3 regions of the Cupriavidus sp. genome follow, and region 2 is predicted to be linked to each of the others. Evidence: predicted binding sites of a transcription regulator. Region 2 holds the regulator's gene; each other region holds the start of a gene.
The links. The regulator FNR, encoded in region 2, switches genes on or off when oxygen is low (the NO sensors DNR and NnrR bind a similar motif). The targets are predictions, from matches to a motif close to TTGATNNNNATCAA.

Region 1 (7,435 bases), on a different contig from region 2:
GGCGATTTCAGTCGTCTTCAGCACCACGCGGCGCTGGTCGGCGCTCAGATACGGGAAGCGGGTCTCGAGCATGACTTCAGCGCCCTTGGGCACCACCGGATCAACCGTGGTGGAACCGATCTGTGCAAAGCCATACGTCATGCGGCGCAGGAAGTTGGCCTTGTTGCTGGCGTAGTCGGTAAAGCGGTCGTTGCTGGCCGTGCCCGATTGCGCAAAGGTGCGGAAGGTAGCCGCCGTTGTGCCAGTCGCGGCCATCAGTGCAGTATGCGCCTGCGTATAGGCCGAAGCCTTCAGCGTGGCATTGGCGGGTTCGTACAGGTTGGCCGCAGCCGAGGCGATACCGAGCATGCGTCCGCCGATGACATCGAACGGGGAGTGCATGCCCGCGATGATGCGGTTCTCGCCAAGCTCCATGCCACGGCTCAACATTTCCTGGAAACGTTCCGGCACCAGATAAGCCATCACCACGGCGTTGCGCAGCGCTTCGGCGGTATGGCCGCTGACGAAGCCACCATCGGTGGTCGGGGTCGGGCTTTCAGCCGGCACCAGCGTCGGCGCGACCACCACGCTGGCACTCCAGCGGAACGGGCGTGCGTACTTGTAGAAGCGCTTGGCCGGCTCGGTCGATGCGTTGTCACCCACCTTGTTGACCATGGTGATGACATCGCCGAACGTCGCGTTGGTGGCGCCAGCCACGCCGGTATTGTTGCCGCCGTCGTTGTACAGCACGGTGGTGGCGTCGGCCGGAATCGAGTTGATCGTGGTGGTTTGCTGCGCGGCGGCACGCCATGCGGCCGTAAGCGGACCCATGCCGTCGGTCACGCTGTAGTTCTTGCCGCGACGGTCATCGTAGTAGGCAGCGTCGGCCTGTGCGGCCGTGCGCGACGTAGTGGCATTCACCACGTATTGCACGTTGGCATTGTGAACCGCGGCATTGACCACGGTACCGCCGGGGGTACCGTCGGTAGGCACACCAGTCCACGAGGATGCCACCACGGCCGGATACGAACCGTCTGCCGGGGCGGTCTGGCCAGCGTCGACGATACGCGTGAGCGGCTCCCACACGTCGAGGAAGCGGGCCATCAGTCGTACACCTGCATTGGTATCGAGCGTGGCATAGCGTGCCAGGCCGCGCTGGTTGCTGGCGATATTGTCGACAAACGGCACTACCGATGCCTGCACCGGTGCGCTATCGACAAAGCCCGGGTCGGCCGGCGCCGCCGGAACTGCCAGCGGCGTGGCATTGGTGCTGTTGTTCTGGTTATTGTCGTCACCGCCGCAGGCGCTGAGCAGGAAGGCAAGGCAGGCGACCGCAATGGCCGACGGCATTCCCGGCTTGGAATAAGACATGACTGGTCCTTGGAAAACGCGGCGGAAAAGGTCCGCCAAAAAAGGACGCAGTCTAGGGTTGTCGTATGTCAGTTATGTGAAGAGGGCGGCACCAGCTTAGTGGAGTGCCACTAATTGGCGGCAGCGAGCGTCAGCCCCAGCGACGTACGCGACCGGTATCGACGTGGATGAAGTTCTCGGTCTTGTAGAACCCGACACCGCCGACCTGCAATGACTGCGCGGCGTCGCGCAGGTCTGCCAGTGCCACGCCGGGCAAGCGGACGTCGATCGCCATGCCGTCCATATGCAGGCTGTGCTTTGCCACGCCACCGCCGCGTGTGCGGCGCAGGCGGTCGTTGGTGATCGGGCAGCGATAACCGGAAATGACCTGGAACGGCGCGTCGCTGCCGACCTCCCGGCGCAGTGCGAACAGCAGGCCGAACAGTTGGGGATCGATCTGGCCCACGGTGCCTGAGTAGTGATCGCGCAAGAAATGATTGAGCGAGGCCTGCGCTTGCGGAATCACCTCGTCACCCATCGCATAGACCAGCGACAGGTGTTCACCCGTATGGGTGTGTTCAAACGACAGCGAACGCGCATCGGGGCTCTGGGACGCCAGCGCAAGCCGTGGTGCCAGCGTGGTAAGTCCGGCGCCAAGTGCGATGGCGCCGGTGCGATGCAAAAAACGGCGACGCTGGCTGGGATTCGAGTCAGGCATGGAAATTTCTACAACGGGGCGGCATTCAGGAAGGCCGAACGGCAGGCCTGGTACCAGCGCGTTGCCGCAACGCCTGGTCCAGCAGTTGGTCCTGACCGTAAATATCAGGCACGAAGTATACCCGCCCATCGGCGCGCGCGATGGCCGTGCCGTACGCCAATACCACCGGAATTGGCTGCTGCAGCGACACGGTCTTCGACTTGCCAGCCGACATTGCCTCACGAATGCGTGGCTCGGTCCATTCGGGCATGCCCTGCATCACGAACTTGGCCAGTTCAACCGGCGCTTCGACGCGGATGCAGCCATGGCTGAAATCGCGCCGCCCACGGCTGAACAATTGTGGCGATGGCGTATGGTGCAGATAGATGGCCTGGTTGTTCGGGAACACAAACTTGATATCGCCCAGCGCATTGAGCGGACCTGGCCGCTGCCGGATGCGTGCCTGCCCGTTCAGCACCGCATCGATATTGGCCTGGCTCACCGCGGTGCTGGCCTGGGTGCCATTCACGAACTCGAAGCCCTGCTTCGTGAAATATGCCGGATCGCGCTGTATCCGCGGAATGACCTCGCGGCGCGTGATCGACGACGGCACGTTCCAGTAGGGACTGAACTCGATATAGCGCATGTCCTCCTTGAACAACGGTGTCCGGGTATCGAGCGCCTTGCCGACGATCACCTTCATTTCCAGCTTGATATCGAGCTTGCCATTCTCGTAGTCATAGGCGCGCAGCACGAACTCGGGCACGTTCACCACAATCATGCGCGGGCCTTCGGCCAACGGCGTCCAGCGCAGCCGCTCCATGGTCAGCATGATCTGCTTCACGCGCGCGGCAGGCGCGACATTGAGCTGGGCGAGCGTGCCGGTGCCAATCACGCCATCGGCGTCGAGCGCATGGCGCGTCTGGAAAGTCTTGACCGCGTCGACCAGCGCGCCCTCATAACGCTGCGGCACCACCGTGCCGGGCGGCAGGTCTCCCAATGCTTCAAGTCGCTGTGCCAGTTGCGGCAGTCCTTTGTAAGCTTGTCCCGCACTGAGCTTGCCTTCCGGCAACCCGGGTAATGGCGTGCCCCAATACGGCAGCGAGGCCAGTTTGCGATAACGTGCCAGCGCCTCGCGCAGCGTGCCGTACAGCGGGAACGAAGGGGCCGCCTCGTGCAATGCGTCCGCGAGCCGGTTGGCGGCCATGGCATTGCGCAGATAGCTGTCGGGATCGAACGGCGGCAGATTGCTCGCCGAAAAATTCGCATGCACCTTGCGTGGATCGACCCGTCCCCGGTGCAGATCGGCCAGATAGCGGGTCATCGCGGCGGTTAGCGCGCTGTCGAAGCGCTGCGCCGCATCGGCTTGCAGGGCGGGGCCGCCCATGGCCTGTGTCAACGTCTGCTGGAGCCCCTCGGCATCGTAGTCGCGTGGCTCCAGTCCGTCGGCGCCGGCATCGTTCAGGGCTTTGACGGCGGCCTGTGCTGCCTGGGATGGGTGTCCATCGACGATCCATAACGGCCCAGACGGTGGCTGCGCCCAGGCCGCCGTGGCACTGCACAGCAGCCATGCGAACGCGGCAAGGGCCGATCGGAAGGCGGGGCGGAGGAGCCGGATGGCCGGCGTCGGCGTCCGGGTAGTGGTAACTACGGTGGTGTCAGTGGCTGCGGTGGCTACAGTGGCTACAGGCGTAACAGTCATCGTACGAAGGTCTATAGCGTTTCTCCACTACACATCGTAGCCGAACATCGTGATGAAACCGTCGCTTCAAGCATTCAGAAACAAAGTTTCTGCGATTGCAGAACACTTTGATTCATGTCAACTCCGCCGACTCACGGAGAACTATGCTGTCAGCAGAGAGAACGTAAACAGCGGGGGTGAAGCAATGTACGAGCGCATTCTGGTAGCGGTGGACGGCGGCCCGTCGTCCGAACTGGCGATCGCGCAGGCAGTGGGACTGGCCAAGCAGATCGGCGCCGAAGTGAAGGTGCTGTTCGTGGTCGATGACAGTGACCTGTTCTTTGAGTCGGCTTATATTGATCCAAATGAAATCGTGAGCGGCATGATCAACGTCGGGCAGAAGGCCTTGGCCGCCGCCGCGCGACGCTTCGAGAATGCCGGCGTGCGTTGCCTGACGGAGCTTGCCGAAAAGCCGGTATCCCCGGGCAATATCTCGGGCACCATCGTCAGCCACGCCGACCAGTGGCCGGCGGACCTGATCATCATGGGCACTCATGGCCGGCGCGGCGTACGGCGCGTGATCATGGGCAGTGTCTCGGAAGGCGTGATCGCCAAGACCGCCAAGCCGGTGCTACTGATACGGGGAGAATCGGTGCATTGAACAGGGGGAGTTCTGCCGGACGTCATCTAGAACGTTGCCGGCGAATTCACCCACAGTACCTTGGCGACGACGTCTCCGACGTTCCGATACCCGTGCGGCACCTGGCTGGAAAACGTAAAGGCGTCGCCGGGGCCGATCAGGTAAATGTCGTCGCCAAGCATCAGTTCAAGCTGGCCTTCCAGCACATAGCCCACTTCCTCGCCCTGGTGCTCGATCTGGCCATCGCTGGCCTCGCCGGGCCAGACGATATGGATATTGGCCTGCAGCAGTCCGCCACGCTTGGGCAGCACCACACGTTCCAGCGCCACGCCACCCACGCGGATCACTGGCCGTTCTCCGTTGCGCAGAATCGGTGACTGACTCGGCTCGTCCTCGCTGGTCAGGGTGCCGATATTGGTGTCCAACGCCACGGCCAGTCGATGCAGCGTGGTGAACGACGGCGTGGCCAGTCCGCGCTCGATCTTCGAGATCAGACTTTCAGAGCAACCGGCCTTGTTGGCCAGTTGCAACAATGTCAAGCCGGCCACAAGCCGCGCATGGCGCAGCTTGACACCAAGCGTCAGCGTGGGCGACTTGATGTCGGCCGGGTCTTGCGGTGTGGGGCGCGCGGTCTTTGCCATGCGGGCTCTTAGTCTGTTTGCTCGTGGGTTGTACCTTGGACCGCCCAGCGCCGTGCATTGTCTAAGCGGGACGGCTGGCCAGTTCGGCGACAGTGTAAGCCAGCGCCTGCGCTCCCAGGAACAGGTCGACGGCGGCGGTGTCTTCAGCGGCATTGTGGCTGATACCGTTCTTGCTCGGCACGAAGATCATCGCCGTGGGGCAATGGTCGGCCATATACATGGCGTCGTGGAATGCGCCCGAGGTCAGGCGCATCGGCCGCGCGCGTCCGGCATTGAGGCTGGCACGCGCGCAGGCACGTTCGATCGGCGCGAGCATCGACTCCGGGAAATGCGTCGGCTCGCGGTGGAAGAAGCGCGTGACCGCCACGGCCTCGGGCGCCGGCGCGTGGCGCATGCAGGCCGCGCGCAGCGCCGCTTCGGCACGATCCAGTGCGGCATCGTCGAGGCAGCGCATGTCCACCGTAAACGTGACCTTGCCCGGAATCGTGTTGACCGAATTCGGTACAACCGTCCATTGGCCGAGCGTGAGCCGCAGTTCGGGGATTTCCGGCGCCTGCGCGGTGCGTGGAGCCAGTGCGTAGAGATCCTGTGCGATTGCCACGGCCACAGCCATAGCATCGCGCCGCACCGCCATTGGCGTGGTACCCGCATGCGCCATCGTGCCGGCGCATTCGATGCGGAACCAGCGCACGGCCTGGATGCCGGTGACCACGCCCAGCGGCACGTCGGCAGCTTCCAATACCGGACCCTGCTCGATATGCAATTCGACGCAGGCCGCCATCGGACGCGCCATCGACACGTGCGTCACGTCCTTGCTGGCCGCCAGCGCCGCATCGAGCGCAACGCCAAAGCGTATGCCGGCCGAATCGGTGGCCTCGCGATAGCCAGGCAGACGCGCGGGCTCGACAAACGCGCTCGAACCCATCGCGCCTGGCCCGAACCGGCTGCCTTCCTCGTTGGTCCATGACACGACCTCGATGGGCCGCAAGGTCTCGATGCCTGCCGCGTTGAGTGCCGCGATCACTTCCAGCCCAGCCAGCACACCGTAGGCACCATCGTATTTGCCGCCTACCGGCTGTGTATCGGCATGGCTGCCGGTCAACACGGGCGGCAAATCCGCACTGCCCGCGCGACGGAAAAACAGGTTGCCACAGTCGTCGATGCTCACCTGACAACCGAGCTCGCGCGCCTTGTCAATCAGATGGCGGCGCGCGGCCAGATCGATATCGGTCAGCGTTTCGCGCGATACACCACCGTCGTCGCGTCCGCCGAATTGAGCCAGCGCGGCCAGCGATGCGGCAAGGCGCGCGGCGTCGACATGATCCTGTGCCCGCTCGGCGATGGTTTCGATTGCGGCGGACGATTGAGCTTGATTCACTGCATTCTCCTGATCTCAGGCCGCTTGCGCGAGCGCCTGTTGCAAACGATGGGCGACTGCCAGCGCACGGGCATCGGCGTGGCGCGGTGCGCACACCGTGACGCCTACCGGCATGCCTGTGGAGCCCGTACCCGTGGGCACATGCACGCAGGGTGTACCGAGCAGCGTCCACATGCGGCAAAAAATCGGATCGCCGGTGGCGTCGAGCCCTGCCGGCGCTTCGCCTTCCGCACTGGGCGCCAGTACCACGTCGAATCCGGCCAGCGTTACGGCCAGCGCCGTGCGCGCGTGGTCCGCATAGGCCTGCGCAGCGTGAAACCGTTCGCCGGTAACGGCGCGGCCGGCTTCGAGTTGTCGCGCAAACGCAGCACTGAAGCTTGCGGACTGCTCACGCGCCTCGGGTGCAAACGCCGCCACGGCCTCGAAGCCCATGATGTCGAGTTGCGCTTCGGTAAGGTTGTTGCAGGCGGGCGGCAGTTCGAAGTCCAGCACCGTGGCACCCAGGCTTTCCAGCGCGCGCGCGGCCGTTTGCAGTGCTGCGCGTGAATCGGCACTGGCGCGATCCCAATGTGGCGTCTGGCAGATGCCCACGCGCAGCGGCGTTGACGCAGCCGCGCAGGCTTCGGCAATTGATGCATTGCGCGCCAGCGTGCCGATGAACAGCGCGGCATCATCGACGCGCCGCGCCAGCACCCCGACCGTATCGAGGCTCGGCGACAGCGGCTTGATACCGGCCAGCGGCAAGGTGGCGTGCGTGGGCTTGAAGCCGACTACGCCGCAGTAGGCGGCCGGGCGGATGATCGATCCAGCGGTCTGCGTGCCGAATGCCAGCGGCACCATGCCGGCCGCCACGGCGGCGGCGGAGCCGCTTGACGATCCGCCCGGCGTGCGCGGCGCGTGTGCCGGCGCGCGCGGATTGCGCGTCGGACCGGGCTGGAACGTCGCGAATTCGGTGGTCACGGTCTTGCCAACCACGACAGCGCCAGCGCCGCGCGCCAACGCCACGGCAGCGGCATCAAGAGCAGGGCGATGCGCGGCATAGATCGGCGAGCCATAGGTGGTCGGCATT
Region 2 (7,435 bases):
GACGTCTTGCTCAGCGGAATCAGACAAAGTATTCACTATCGATGTTGCAAGTTATTCAGTTGGACACGCGCTCGTCGTCGTCCTCGGTCGGCAATGGCAGTTCGCCAGTCCGATCCGGACCTTCGTCGGCCGCCGCTTCGGGAGCCTCGGTGCCCACGTGGAAACCGTTGGCGTGAGCCACCGGCGCATCGTCGTCCTGCCCATCATCCTTCACGGGCAAATGCGCGACGCTGGTTTCTTGTTCATCCTGCCCGGCTTCGCCCCCGGAATCAGGTTCGGTGCCGGCCGCATCCATATGCTCCGGCGCCTCGGCGGGCGGAGTCTCCGGCACTACGGCGGATATCTCCGTAGCGCCAGCCGCGTCGCCGGTTTCGGCAAACGCTTCCTCGTCACCCACCGGCGGGTTGGCCGTGGCGATTTCCTCGAAGTCGATCGCCTGCTGATCGAGCAGCGCGGCCTGCGCCTGTGCCTGCGCATCTTCCAGCGGTGGCAACTCGTCCAGCGAACGCAGCCCCAAGTCGTCCAGGAACGCCTTGGTCGTTGCATACAGCGCTGGGCGACCGGGCACATCGCGATGGCCGATGACCTCGATCCAGCCACGATCCTCGAGTTTCTTGACTACGTCCGTGCTGACCGTCACGCCGCGGATTTCCTCGATATCGCCCCGTGTGACAGGCTGGCGATACGCAATGATGGCCAATGTCTCCATCACCGCGCGCGAGTACTTTGGCGGCTTTTCCGGATTCAGGCGATCCAGGAATTCGCGCATCTCCGGGCGGCTCTGGAACCGCCAGCCACTGGCCAGGGCAACGAGTTCGACCCCGCGCTGCTGCCAGTCCTGGCGCAATTCTTCCAGCAACACCCGGATGGTGTCGGCACCGACGTCGTCGGCAAACAACCGCCGCAGATCGCCAACGCGCAGTGGCTCCTGCGCACAGATCAACGCGGTCTCGAGGACGATCTTCGCCTCTTGGGTATTCATGTGATTGCGTGCAGCCTGTCTTTGCACCTGCCCCCGGATCCATCCCGGGGCACTGGAGATTGCAGATACAGCGGCGCCGAAGCTTTCCGCCATCTCATCGCGCAGCCAGCGCGCATGCCTTCTGGCAGCGCAGCCGTGCACATCTTTCCTTGCATCGAGTTGCCGGTCTGTCCGGCAGGAGATCGTCCGGGCCTGGCAGGCTTCGCCAGTCGACGGACCTCTTGCGTCGCGCCTTCTCCCTTCGGGGCGGACAATCGCCAGGGCCACCGAATGGCCAAGACGGCAAGAAAATACGGATATCGGCTCAGGCAACCCAGACAACAATCGCCTTGACCCGGCGCCACCTTCCACACCGCCGTCGGCCTTTTAACCAGATCTTTTGAACCGGATGGACTGTGGGAATGGTTCCGGCATGCCTAAGCAGCCCCGAAACCCTGGACCGACACCCCAGATCAGGAATGTCGCCCCGGCGACGCCACGAGCATGACGCGGCGCGATACCGTGGTTCTCGCGATTGTATGGCATTCCGCCCCCCGCCCGCAACCCGCCGCTGTGGTCGATTCAAAACACCACGCAAAAACCGTGTTGCGCGAGCGTATCAGGAAGCCAGATCGCCCGCGCCACGCCGAGCGCGCCAAACCCGATCACCACCAGCGCCGACGCGGTCCGAATCACCGGCTTGCGTGACAACTGCCGCAGATAGCCAGACAACCCCGAGATCACCAGCAGGTTAGGTAGCGTGCCCAATCCGAACGCACCCATCACGAGCGCACCCGATGGCGCATTGCCAGCGAGCAGCGCCATGGCGAGTGCCCCATAAACCATGCCGCAGGGTACCAGACCCCATGCCAGCCCCATGCCATAGCGGCGCAACATCGGCGGGGTGCGCTGCTCGCGTCGCACCGCTGCCGGCACGTATCCCGCCACCGATCCCGCCAGGCGCACGACGTGCGATGCGGCACGCGATGCCAGCCGCTCGATCCAGCTGACAAGACTGGTTCGCCCGCGTAGCAACCACAGCCCGGTAAGAACCAGCATCACACTGCCGGCCGCATAGAGCCAGCGCTGCAGTGGCAGATACTCCTGCTTCCACACGGTTGCGCCGACCGCGCCCATCAATGCGCCAAGCAGCATGTAGGTGGTCAGGCGTCCGGCGTGCATCACGCACAGTTCGGCCCACCAGCTACGCGGCGAGCGATGCACGATCGCGGCCACCCGGCGCGTGCCGTTCTGCTCCGCGGCAATCGCAATGCCACCGCACATTGCGGCGCAATGCACGCCGCCAAGCAGGGCCACCAGAAAAACGCTTAAAAGTACACCAAATGGCAACTGTTCCTCGCTTCCGCGTCACTCGACGCTGTAAAATGCCTGCATCGCGCCCTCGCTTCAAGCGCATTCAAAACGAGCACTTCAATTGTTGACTTCCATTCCCGTCACCGAGATGTCGCCCCGCTGTTCCACGTGTGCCATGGGTCAGCTTTGCCTGCCCGTGGGCATGTCGCAGCAAGACCTCGTGAAAATGGACACGCTCGTGCAGGAACGCGTTCGTGTTCACAAGGGTGAAACGCTGTACCGCATGGGAGAGCCCCTCACCGCGGTCTATGCGATTCGCTTCGGCACACTGAAGACGCACGTCACGATGGAAGACGGGCGCACGCAGATCACGGGCTTTCACCTGCCCGGCGAAGTGATCGGTCTCGACGGGCTCAGCGAGATGCAGCACGCATCGGATGCCACGGCACTCGAAGACACCGAAGTCTGCGTCGTGCGGTTCGATGACCTGCAGGTATTGTCGGGCCAGCTTCCGTCGCTGCAAGGCCAGTTCCTGCGCCTGATGAGCAAGGAAATCTCCCAGGACCAGGTGATGCTGATCACGCTCGGCTCGATGCGTGCCGAGGAGCGTCTCGCGGCGTTCCTGATCAACATGTCTGAACGACTGTCGGCGCGCGGATACTCCTCGACAGAGTTCGTACTGCGCATGAGCCGCGAGGAAATCGGCAGCTACCTGGGCCTGAAGCTCGAAACCGTCAGCCGACTGTTCTCGCGCTTTGCGGAAGCGGGGCTGATCCAGATTCGTCAGCGCCATGTGAAGCTGGTCGATATGGAGGGTATCAAGCAGGTCTACAGCCGATCCTGCTGAACGGCGCCTTCGCGAGCAACATGCAAAAGGCCGCACCGGAGCGCATCCGGTGCGGCCTTTCCGTTTTCCAGGGTTCCCAGGCACTTCATGCATACCGGACCTATTCGAGTTCATCGGTATCGCTGAGCTTCACCGGCATCGTGTACAGCGTCAGCCCGCTGGACAACGCGCAGAACAGCCACGCCACCAGGAATCCCACCGTATAGACCGCCTGCCGCGATGCCTCGACCGGATGCCCGAAAAAACTGAGATCACCAGGATCCACCACCGAGAACACCACGGCCGTTGCCGCGCCTCCCATCAGGAATGCCGGCCATAACACCCACATCAGCCAGCGCAATCTCATGGTTGCCTCGCTGGTGTCCGGGCATGGTCAACATCGACCTTCTCCACGACCAGGCCATGACGGGTGGCATCCCCGACCGGCATATCGGCATGCGTGCTTGCCAGCCAGATCGTGATGCCGCAACCAATCATGGCCAGCAGCGGTCCGCTCATCAGGATCCACGGCCATGGCTCCTTGTACCAGGGCTTGGCGGGATGTGGGGTCATTGCGCTCTCCTCTTGGTATCGTCCAGCTTCACAGATAAAGCATCACAGATTGCGGGGTACGATAAAACTCGTGCTTTGCCGGATCTGCACCGCACGCGCGGGTTCCGCTTCGGCGGTCACCGTCACGCTGATCTTGTACGTCCCCTGCCTGGCATCGTCGATCGGCACGCGGATCCGGATTGGCAACAAGCGGTTCGATGTGGGCGACAACGCTTCCGCGGTGTGATCGTATTCGACGACCATCCCCTTCAACTCATCACTGCCGGCCTGCACGCGCACCTTCATCGGCGCTTCCGTTGTGTTGATCAACTGGAGTCGGTACACGTTCTCGATCCAGCGCCCTTCCACCTCGCGGCCAAGTGCGCCGCGATCGCGGATGATGTCGACCTTGAGCGGGGTGCGCATGGCCAGCGATGCGACAAATCCTACGGCCAGCAATAACCAGATCATGGTGTAGACGATTGTGCGCGGGCGCATCAGCCGTTTGCGTGCATCGGTCACGGACAGGCTCTTGCGCATCGCATTTTCCGATGTGTACCGGATCAGCCCGCGCGGATACTCCATCTTGTCCATGACCTGATTGCAGGCGTCGATACATGCCCCGCAACCAATACACTCGTACTGCAGGCCATCGCGGATATCGATCCCGGTCGGACACACCTGCACGCAGATGCTGCAGTTCACGCAATCGCCCAGGCCTGCCGCATGATGGTCTGCCTTGCGCGAACGGCTGCCACGCGGTTCGCCACGCCCCACGTCATAGGTCACGACAAAGGTATCGCGATCGACCATCACGCTCTGGAAACGCGCGTACGGACACATGTACTTGCAGACCTGCTCGCGCATGAAGCCCGCATTGCCCCACGTCGCAAACGCGTAGAACAGCATCCAGAAGGTTTGCCACGGGCCCAGCGAGAATTGCAGGATCTCGCTGCCCAGCTCACGGATCGGCGCGAAGTAGCCAATGAAGGTGAACCCCGTCCACAACGCGATGGCCACCCACAGCGTGTGCTTGGTCGCCTTGAGCCGGAGCTTGCGCAGGCTCCACGGGTCGCCGTCCAGGCGGATACGGGCGATGCGGTCACCTTCGACACGCCGCTCGATCCACATGAATATCTCGGTGTAGACCGTCTGCGGACAGGCATAGCCGCAGAACAGCCGCCCCGCAATAGCCGTGAACAGGAACAGTGACAGCGCCGAGATCACCAGCAGCACTGCCAGGTAGATCACGTCCTGCGGCCACAACACCAGTCCGAAGATATAGAACTTGCGTGCACCGAGATCGAACAGCACTGCCTGGCGGTCGTTCCATTGCAGCCACGGCGTGCCGTAGTAGACGAGCTGGGTCAGGATCACCAGCCAGACACGCCAGCTTGAAAAGGCGCCGGTCACCGAGCGCGGATAAATCTTGCGTCGTACCTCGTACAACGCCTCTTCGCTAGCCTCCGCGGCGCTGCCTGCGGGCGGCGCTGGCCGCCAGCCGGGGGCCTCGGTCCGGTCCCGCGTTGCGGGGGGAGATTCCAGGGGCGCGTTCATTGTTTAGCCCTCATGCTCCGGCGCGGGCGGTACGCCGCCCAGCGTCGGAGCGGTTTGTCATTGCCCTGCAGGCGCCGTGTTCGACAGGCCCCAGATATAAGCCGTCAGCATGCGGATGCGTTCCGGCGTCAGGATTTCCTCATGTGCCGGCATATGGCCGTTATGACCCTTCAGGATTGCATCGGTGATCGATCCTTCGGAGCTGCCATACAGCCACACCTTGTCGGACAGATTGGGAGCACCGAGCGCCTGGTTCCCCTTGCCGTTCGCACCATGGCATGCGGCACAGGTCGACTTGAACGTACCCTCGCCGCGCGACGCACGGATCGGGTCGTAGGTCAGTCCCGACAGCGAGCGCACGTACTGCGCCGTGTCCCCGGCCAGCTTGCCGTCGATGGTGCCTGCGAACGGCGGCATCATGCCGTTGCGGCCCTTGGCGATGGTCTGCTGGATCGTCTCGGGGTCGCCGCCGTAGAGCCAGTCGTTGTCCGTCAGGTTCGGGAAGCCGCGGCTGCCGCGTGCATCGGAACCATGGCATTGCGCGCAGTAGTTCAGGAACAGGCGCTGACCAATCTCGCGCGCATCGGGGTCTGCCGCCACCTGCTTGACGTCCATCTTCAGGTACTTGGCATAGACCTCGTGCTGCATCTTCTCGGCGGCCTGCCGATGCGCGGCCAGTTCGCCCTGCGTGGACGTCTTCAGAACGCCCGCGTACGAGCCCAGGCCCGGATACAGCACCAGGTAACCGACGCTGAACACGCAGGCCAGCAGGAACATCCACATCCACCAGCGCGGCAACGGATTGTTCAGTTCGCGCAGGTCGTCGTCCCAGACATGGCCGGTGTCGTCGGTGGTGCTGACGCCCTTTGGCATCTTGCGTTGGGAAAACAGCAGCCACACGCACCACGCGATGCCGATCAGCGCAATGGCCGTGATGTAGTAGCCCCAGAAATCGGAAATAAAATCGCTCATGGTTACGAATTCCGGCTTGGATGATTGGTTTCGTCCGGCAAGGCAAACGGCAACATCGCCGATTCCTCGTTGGCGGCCCGACGACCACCCGACCAGGCCCACCAGCAGATGGCCAGGAAGGTCAGCATCGACAGGACAGTGGCGACAGCGGTCACGATCACCATGGCATTACTCCTTCGCTGGCGCCGACGCTTGCGCGGCGGGTGCAGCCGTGGCGGCGCTACCGCTGTCGAGCCGGACGTTGCGACGGTTCAGGCCCAGGCCTTGCAGGTAGGCCACCATTGCGTCCTCTTCGGTCTTGCCCACCAGTTCTTCCGGTGCGCGCGCAATTTCGTCGTTGGTATATGGCACGCCCAGGCGTTGCAAGGCACGCATGCGGGCCTGTACCGCATCGGTCGGCAGCGGCGTCTTTTCGAGCCACGGATACGACGGCATCACCGACTCGGGCACCACGTCACGCGGATTGCGCAGGTGAATCCGTTGCCAGTCATCGGAGTAACGGCCACCGACGCGTGCCAGGTCCGGACCGGTACGCTTGGAACCCCACAGGAACGGATGATCGAACACCGATTCACCGGCCGTGGAGAAATGGCCATAGCGCTCGGTCTCGGCCTGCAGTGTGCGCACCTGTTGCGAGTGGCATCCCACGCAGCCTTCGCGGATATAGATGTCGCGCCCCATCAGGCGTAGTGCCGAATACGGCGTGATGCCCGGGTCGGGCTCGGTGGTCGAATGCTGGAAGAACAGCGGCACGATCTGCACCAGGCCGGCAATGCTCACCACGATGATGGTGGCGATGATCAGCCAGCCGACATTCTTCTCCAGCGTCTCGTGCCTGAAGAAACCTTGATTTTGAGACATCGTTGCAATCCTCGGCGATCAGTGGGCAGAGGCCGGCAGGCTGGCCGGGATCGGCGCATCCACGGCGGGCTTGCCCGCGATGGTGCGGAACACGTTGTAGGCCATGATGAACATGCCGCCCAGGAAGCACAGGCCACCCAGCAAACGGATCAGGTAGAACGGATACTTGGCCTTCACCGCTTCCACGAACGCGTAGGTAAGCGTGCCGTCGGGCTGCGTGGCGCGCCACATCAGGCCTTCCATCACGCCGGCAATCCACATCGAGGCGATATAGAGCACCACGCCAATCGTTGCGACCCAGAAGTGCAGTTCGATCAGCCGCGTGCTGTACATCTGCTTCTCGCCGAACAGGCGCGGAATCAGGTAGTAGAGCGAACCGATGGAGATCATCG
Region 3 (7,435 bases), on a different contig from region 2:
CAGCTCGCGCCCGACCGGCCACCGCATCCGCTGGAAGGCATTTTTGCACCCGATCGACCGCCAGGTCCGCCACCGGGCATGCGCGGGGGCGAACCGTTCGACTTCGACGGGCCGCCGTTGCGACCCGACGCGTTTCGCGAGCGCGGTCCCGGCGATCGTCCACCGGGACCGCCGCCGGGTTTCCATATCCGCGGCATCTGGCCACCGCATCTGGGCCTGCTGTTCCAGCTCGCGGCCATCCTGATTGCGTCGTGGGCCGGCGCACGCCTGCTGGCGCGGCCAGTGCAGCAACTGGCCAGTGGCGCGAACCGCCTTGCGCAGGATGTTCATGCGCCGCCGCTCGACGAGGACAACGGTCCCGCCGAAGCGCGTGAGGCCACGCGCGCGCTGAACCTGATGCAGCAACGCATCCGCACGCAGCTCGCGCAGCAATCGCGTTTCCTGGCAGCGGTGTCGCATGACCTGCGCACGCCGCTGACGCGCATGAGCCTGCGTATCGAGCGTATCGAGGACAACAACGTTCGGTATCGGCTGCGCCAGGACCTGGCCGAGATGAATGGCCTGATCGATGCGACGCTTTACTACCTGCGTGAACGCGACGATGCCACCGGCCCGCGCCAGCGCGTGGACGTGCTGGCACTGCTGCAGGCAGTTGTCGACGATGCGCAGGAGATCGGGCAGGACGTGCGCTTGTCCGGCGAAGCGGCACCGCTGCTGGCGTACCCCACGGAATTGCGTCGTGCGGTGGTCAACCTGGTGGAGAACGCGCACCGCTATGGCGGTGCGGCGCACATCATCCTGGCCGACAGCCCCGAGCGTGTCACGATCGATGTCTGCGATAACGGTCCGGGTATTCCACCCGCCGAGTTGCAACGCGTGCTCGAACCGTTCTATCGCGTGGAGTCGTCACGCAGCCGCGCCACTGGCGGCGTGGGCATGGGTCTGTCGATTGCGGCCGATATCGTGGCGCGTCATGGCGGAGAACTGAAGCTGACGAACCGGCTCGAAGGTGGGCTGCGCGTCAGCATCACGCTGCCGCGCGCATAGCCGGAAAATCAGGCGCGCTGCGGCAGGCCGCTCTTGCCGATCGGTGCCAGTTGCACGTACTGGGACCCGCGCAAGCCACGCGTGAAATCGAGCGTGAAATCGCCCACGTCGATACGCGCCTGCAGCGCGCGGCGCAACTCGAGCGTCCCCGGACCCTTAACGCCGGCGGCAGAGCGCACCAGCCACGCTGCGCCGATATAGCCGGCGAGCGTGGCAGGCGAGGGCGGTTCATCGAGATACTGCTTCATGCGCGCCACATGTTCCTTTACCACCCGCAAGGTCGATTCCTGCGGACCGGGCGCGATCTGCGTCACCACCATGCCGCCGGCATAGTTGCTACCGAGGATTTCGCGCGCCGACGACGGGCTGACCGCGGACAATCCCACCAGGAACCCGTACCAGTTCTGTGCCGCCAGTGCACGTCCAAGGCTGCCGTAGGCCAGCGTGTCGCCGGCCACCACGACCGCACCGGGACGCGCCGAGGCAATGCGTCGCGCGCTGTCGTCGAAGTTTCCGCCCAGCGTCACTGCACGCGTCGACATATCCTTTTCCAGTCGTGCCAGCCATGGCGTGCCGGCGCCGAGCGTACCCGCCGCGAAGTCGGGCGACACGGCCAGCGCAATGCTGCTCAGGCCGTAGCTGTGCAACTGGCGCACGGCGGCGTCGAGTTCGGACTGATAGTCGGCGCGCGTGAACCAGATGTTCTCAGCCGACATGGACAGCCCCGACAGCGGTGCCACGATCTGCACGCCGCGCCGGGTCAGTTCGGACGAACTCGCCAGCGCGGGCAACAGGTTGTCACCTGGCCCGAACAGCACCTCGGCACGTTCGTTGTCGGCCAATGCCACCGCTTGTGCCACGGCGCCACGCAGGTTCGCATCGGCATCGCGCACCACATGCACGATGCGCAAACCGCTATTGATGGCCGGGGATGCATTGAAGGCATCGAACATGACCTTGGCACCTGCCAGATAGTCGCGCGCCTGATCAGACTGCGGGCCCGTGCGATCGACCAGATGCCCGACCACCAATTGCCGGCGTGACGCTTGTGCGGCCGGTTGTGCCAACGCTGCGGCTGGCACCGCCGCAGCACAGGAAAACGCACCGAGCCATTGCAGGGTGCGACGGCGGCCTGCCGATGTTGGCAGGCATGACAGGTTCGACTGCGGCAAGGCTGGGCGCATGGCAGCGGGAGGGAGTCGGGTGAAAGAAGGGAACGTGCTGTGCAGCGACAACGGGCAGGAGTGCCGGAGCCGCGAGAGCCGGGGCCGAGACTATCGGCCCTTTATGACGCTCGCGTGACTTTCATGAGGCCAAGGGCCCCCCGTTCGCGGGGCTGGCCGGCGTAGGCGCGTCGTGGTTTTGATGCGCGTCAAGGTTGAGGGATTGGGGGAGGCATAGCATCGGTGGCTATCCACGCCCACAAAACGAGCTTCCTCATGTCCGCCCCCACATTGCATCCCGCCGACACGGCGTTCGACCGGCACGCGCTTGCCGACTTCCGCAGCCTGGCCGGCCGCATCGATGGCAACGGCCCGCGATACACCTCCTATCCGACCGCAGACCGTTTTCACGCGGAAGTGGACGACGCCGGTTACCTGGAGGCGCTCGACCTGTGCCGCGCCAGGTCACCGGCGCCGCTGTCGCTCTATCTCCATATCCCGTTCTGCGAAAACATCTGCTACTACTGTGGCTGCAACAAGATCATCACCAAGGATCACAGCCGCAGCGCGCGCTACGTGGACTACCTGGCGCGTGAAATGGCGATGGTGGCTGGACGCCTTGGCGAGCGCCGCGCCGTCATGCAATCGCATTGGGGCGGCGGTACGCCAACCTTCCTCGATCCCGATGAAATGCGTTGCGTGATGGCAGCGTTACACCAGCACTTTGAATTGCTGCCCGAAGGTGAGCACTCCATCGAGATCGATCCGCGCCGCGTGACCGACGAACGCATGGCGCTGCTGGCCGAACTTGGCTTCAACCGTATCAGCCTGGGCGTGCAGGACTTCGACCCCGAGGTGCAGCAAGCCATCCACCGCGTGCAGTCGTATGAGGAGACCCGCAGTGTTGTGCTGGCGGCACGACGGCTGGGCTTCCAGTCGATCAGCATGGACCTGATCTACGGTTTGCCCCACCAGACCACGACCCGCTTTGCCGCAACCATCGACCGCGTGCTGGAACTGCGCCCGGACCGGCTGTCGGTCTACAGCTACGCGCACCTGCCACATGTGTTCAAGCCGCAACGCCGCATCGATGCAGCCGCGCTGCCTGCGGCCGGAGAAAAGCTCGACATCCTGGTTTCGACGATCGAGCGGCTGACATCGGCCGGCTACGTCTATATCGGCATGGACCACTTTGCCTTGCCTGACGACGACCTGGCCATTGCGCAGCGCGAAGGCCGGCTGCAACGCAACTTCCAGGGCTACGCCACGCATGCCGGCTATGACCAATTGGGGCTTGGCGTGTCCGCGATCGGTGCGGTAGCGGGGCACTATGTGCAGAATGCGCGCACCACCGACGAGTACTACGCGGCGCTCGATGCCAAGCGCCTGCCGATCGTGCGCGGCTTCCAGATGTCTGAAGAAGACCATCTGCGCCGAGCGATCATCGGCGCGCTGATGTGCAACGGCACGCTCGACATCGCCGCCGTGGAAGCGGAACACGGCATCGACTTTGCAGACACCTTCGCCGCGGAAATTGCAGATCTCGACAGATTGGCTGCCGACCACCTGGTACGCCGCACCCCGGCGCGCATCGAGATCACGGCGCTGGGACGCCTGCTGGTACGCCGCGTGGCAATGGTCTTCGACCGCTATCTACGCGACGACGCAAAGGTTATCCCCCTGGTCCGCTACTCGCGCGTCGTTTAATACTGCTGCAAACCAGTCCCCTCTCCCGCGCGCGGGAGAGGGTTAGGGAGAGGGCCAGCACTTCCTAAACGACAACGCCAGCGTCCACTCCAAAACGCAAAAAAGCCCGCGACCAACTCGCGGGCTTCTTCGTTTGGTAGCTGTCGAATTACTTCGCAGCGTTAGCCATATAGTCCGACGCGGCAATCACATCGGCATCGGGACCGGCGTAGCCACCCTTCGGCGGCATCACACCCTTGCCCTTGAGCGCATAGTTGTGCACGACATCCATGCCTTCCTTGAGGCGCGGTGCCCAGGCAGCCTTGTCGCCGAACTTGGGCGCACCGGCAACGCCAGCGGCGTGGCAGGCGGCGCAAACCTGTTCATAGACTTTCTTGCCGGTATCGGCCGACGCGGCGGCCGGTGCTGCGGCAGCAGCTGCCGGAGCCGGAGCAGCCGCGGCGACAGGCGCCGGTGCGGGCGCAGCAGCAGGTGCGGCAGCCACGGTCGCGGCCGGTGCCGGAGCGGCGGCCTGGGCCGGAGCACCCTGGGCCGGTGCTGCCGGTTCCGGGAATTTGGCGCCGCCGGCATCGGCCATGTAGACCACCGCACGACCGAGCTCATAGTCGCTCAGGTCATCCGGCGACGTACCGGCACGCGCGGGCATTGCGCCCTTGCCGGCCAGCACGGCCTTCAGCAGGCCATCGAAGCCCTGGCCAATCCGGGCCGACCAGTCGCCGGCCACACCGTACTTCGGCGCACCCGCCGCGCCCGTGGCGTGACAGGCCGCGCAGACTTCCTTGTACACCTGCTCGCCGGTCTTGAAGACGCGCGGTGCGTTGGGGTCCTTGATCTCGAGGGATGCGACCGGTGCGATGCGGGTATTCACCGCTTCCACGGACTGGGTCGAACCAGCGCCTTCGCGGGTGCCGTGTCCGACAAAATTGACCAGCAGGATGATGACGATGATCGGTATCAGGAAAGCGGCGATCACAACAGCGATCAACTGCTTCGGGGTCTTGATTGGCGACTCGTGGTGGTCGTTTTCTTGGTGGACGTCACTCATACAGAACTCTCGATTTTGCGGGAAACCTGGTGCACAGCACGTTGGGGGCGGCTTGCTTGTCTGGCCCTGTCTTCGGGGATGAATCTGTCGGTCTTTGCATCCGGGGCTGTCTCCGACCCCGTTACGTCTCTAGTAGGACGCAAATAGCTGCCGATTATAGACCCAAGACTTCGCCACCGGGGACCAAAAGCGGCGACTCAGAGACCTCCGCCAGCCAATCGTGGCGTGCCCCGGCGCATCCCGCATGGACGCGCCTCCGCAAGTCGGGTATCCTATGCGACTTTCCGACGACGGCACTCGCCCGTTGTCACGCAAGTCCACATCGCGCCCGTAGCTCAATGGATAGAGTACTGCCCTCCGAAGGCAGGGGTTGCTGGTTCGATCCCAGCCGGGCGCGCCAAGGTTTTCTCCCTTAGCGTTCAAAAACCGCTGTGTTGCCCCTGCAAAGCAGGCCGGCCGCCGCAACAGCCCTACCGCCCCATCCGCCGCTGATAACTCTGTGTAATCCGGTCGACCAGCCCTGGATCGCGGGAATCGGTCGCACTGAACTGCACCCGCACGCTGCCGTCGGGCTGTTGGGCGACCGTGGCCGTGACGGGTGTGCTGCCGTAATTGCCGGCGACGGTGCCGGTTGCCTGGTTCTGTACCGTGATGGCCACGCCCTGGTCGCGCAACGCATCGGCCGCCGCGAAGAACGAGCGGTCATAGCTGGTCGGGCCCGCGGCTGGCGGAGGAGGGTAGCCGTAGTAGGTGCAGCCGGCCAGCACCAGGCCAATGCCCAGCATCAGGTTTGCAAGCAGTCGCTTCATGGCGCGTCCTTCTTCTATGTGACGCCGGGCTTCTGTTCTAGCAGGTTCGCGTTGCCCTCGCCAATGCCCCCGGACCAAGGCTGCGTGCCAGATACCGAGTTGACCCCTCAAGCATCCGTACCCTGATCCCGTTAAGCGGTTAGTGCGTGCCGGCGCCGTGTGTGCCGGGCACGAATCTGAACGCAGAAGGAAGGAAACATGTTGCTTGACCGTGCCCACCCCGCCGAAATTGGTACGCCGGGGACTCCGCTGACATCCAGACAGGCCGCGCTAGGCGGAATCGCCCGCTGGGCCGACATGGCGATGTTGCTGACCCTGCTGTGCTCGGCAGCGGCTGCCGTGGCCATTGGCGTCCACTACTACGCGCTGACACTGGCGCTGATCGTGGTCGCGGTGCTCGTGGCGGCGGGTGCCGCAGTCTTTGCCGTAGCACGCGGCACGCGCCTCAGTGGCTTGGTACTGACCACGGCCAATGTGGGCATGGTCGTGCTGCATATCCAGTTGTCGCATGGCACCACCGAATTCCACTTTGGCGTGTTTGTGTTGCTGGGCCTGCTGCTGGTCTATCGCGACTGGCGCCCGCTGGTGTTCGCGGCGGCCCTGTTCGCGGTCCACCATATCCTGTTCGATCGCCTGCAGGCATTCAACTTTCCGTTCTACTGCACCTCGTCGGCCGATTTCGCGCGCGTCGTGCTGCATGCGGTGTACGTGGTGGTGCAGACCGGCATCGAAATTGTCCTGGCGCTGCAACTGAGGAGAGCTGCCGTGGAGGGGGCCGAACTGTCGGCGCTCGTTGCCCAGGTGGATAGTGGCGAGCGGATCTGCCTGGATGTGGAGGACGTCGCGGTGAGCGTGCCCACCGCAGCGGCCTTGAAGGCGGCCATCGCGCGGATGGCCACGGCCATGTCCGAGGTGCGCACTGCGGCCCTGGCCGTGGAGGATGCGGCATCGGAAATCGCCAGTGGCAGCATCGACCTCAGCGAGCGAACCGAGCGACAGGCCTGGGATGTGCAACAGACCGCCACCTCGATGCAGCAGATCCACGCCGCCGTGCAGAGTGCCGCGCAGACCGCTGGCGAAGCCAACGCGCTGGCCGGTGAAACCTCCGATGCGGTCACGCAAGGCGGTGACGCGGTCGGGCGTGTGGTGGAGACGATGGATGGCATCTCGGCGTCTGCGGATCGCATCGCGGAAATCACCGGACTGATCGACAGCATTGCATTGCAGACTCACATCCTGTCGCTCAATGCATCGGTAGAGGCGGCCAGGTCCGGCGAAGCTGGGCGCGGCTTCTCGGTGGTTGCCACCGAGGTACAGCAACTGGCGCACCGCACCTCGACAGCCGCGCGCCAGATTCGTACGTTGATCGGCGAAAGCAGTGCCTGCGTGGAGCAGGGCCGGCAGCAGGTGGCCGCCGCACACGGCGGGATGACGCATATCGTGACCAAGGCACGCCGCGTTAGCGAGCTGATCCGACGGATATCGAGTTCCACCGAACAACAGGCGGCGGGTGTAGGGCAGGTTGGCGAAGCAGTCGCCGAAATCGACAATACAACCCGCCAGAACGCCGCACTGGTCGAGGAGAGTGCGGCAGCGGCCGAGAGTCTGAAGAGCCAGGCTTCGCGTCTCAATGCAGTGGTAGACCGGTTCAATCTCAGCGGAGG

Region 1: a site for FNR is predicted at 3,836-3,849, ahead of ACO550_RS23300 (universal stress protein). Genes of this name have one in related genera too.
Region 3: a site for FNR is predicted at 2,410-2,423, ahead of hemN (oxygen-independent coproporphyrinogen III oxidase). Genes of this name have one in related genera too.

What each region holds. Positions count from the first base shown of each region.
Region 1 is NZ_DBHKYV010000021.1:110,560-117,994, forward strand. It holds gene ACO550_RS23285 (phosphatase PAP2 family protein) at 1-1,350, opposite strand, end outside; gene mepK (peptidoglycan L,D-endopeptidase MepK) at 1,481-2,047, opposite strand; gene ACO550_RS23295 (L,D-transpeptidase family protein) at 2,073-3,728, opposite strand; gene ACO550_RS23300 (universal stress protein) at 3,913-4,368, shown strand; gene ACO550_RS23305 (cupin domain-containing protein) at 4,395-4,988, opposite strand; gene ACO550_RS23310 (hydantoinase/carbamoylase family amidase) at 5,050-6,366, opposite strand; gene ACO550_RS23315 (amidase family protein) at 6,382-7,435, opposite strand, start outside.
Region 2 is NZ_DBHKYV010000030.1:62,705-70,139, reverse strand. It holds gene rluB (23S rRNA pseudouridine(2605) synthase RluB) at 1-27, opposite strand, end outside; gene scpB (SMC-Scp complex subunit ScpB) at 56-982, opposite strand; gene ACO550_RS28025 (urease accessory protein UreH domain-containing protein) at 1,544-2,311, opposite strand; gene fnr (fumarate/nitrate reduction transcriptional regulator Fnr) at 2,397-3,122, shown strand; gene ACO550_RS28015 (hypothetical protein) at 3,223-3,468, opposite strand; gene ACO550_RS28010 (hypothetical protein) at 3,465-3,674, opposite strand; gene ccoG (cytochrome c oxidase accessory protein CcoG) at 3,717-5,210, opposite strand; gene ccoP (cytochrome-c oxidase, cbb3-type subunit III) at 5,268-6,182, opposite strand; gene ACO550_RS27995 (CcoQ/FixQ family Cbb3-type cytochrome c oxidase assembly chaperone) at 6,185-6,346, opposite strand; gene ccoO (cytochrome-c oxidase, cbb3-type subunit II) at 6,351-7,043, opposite strand; gene ccoN (cytochrome-c oxidase, cbb3-type subunit I) at 7,062-7,435, opposite strand, start outside.
Region 3 is NZ_DBHKYV010000012.1:108,138-115,572, reverse strand. It holds gene ACO550_RS17025 (ATP-binding protein) at 1-1,047, shown strand, start outside; gene ACO550_RS17020 (ABC transporter substrate-binding protein) at 1,056-2,231, opposite strand; gene hemN (oxygen-independent coproporphyrinogen III oxidase) at 2,487-3,917, shown strand; gene ACO550_RS17010 (c-type cytochrome) at 4,066-4,962, opposite strand; tRNA gene ACO550_RS17005 (tRNA-Arg) at 5,287-5,362, shown strand; gene ACO550_RS17000 (hypothetical protein) at 5,433-5,771, opposite strand; gene ACO550_RS16995 (methyl-accepting chemotaxis protein) at 5,970-7,435, shown strand, end outside.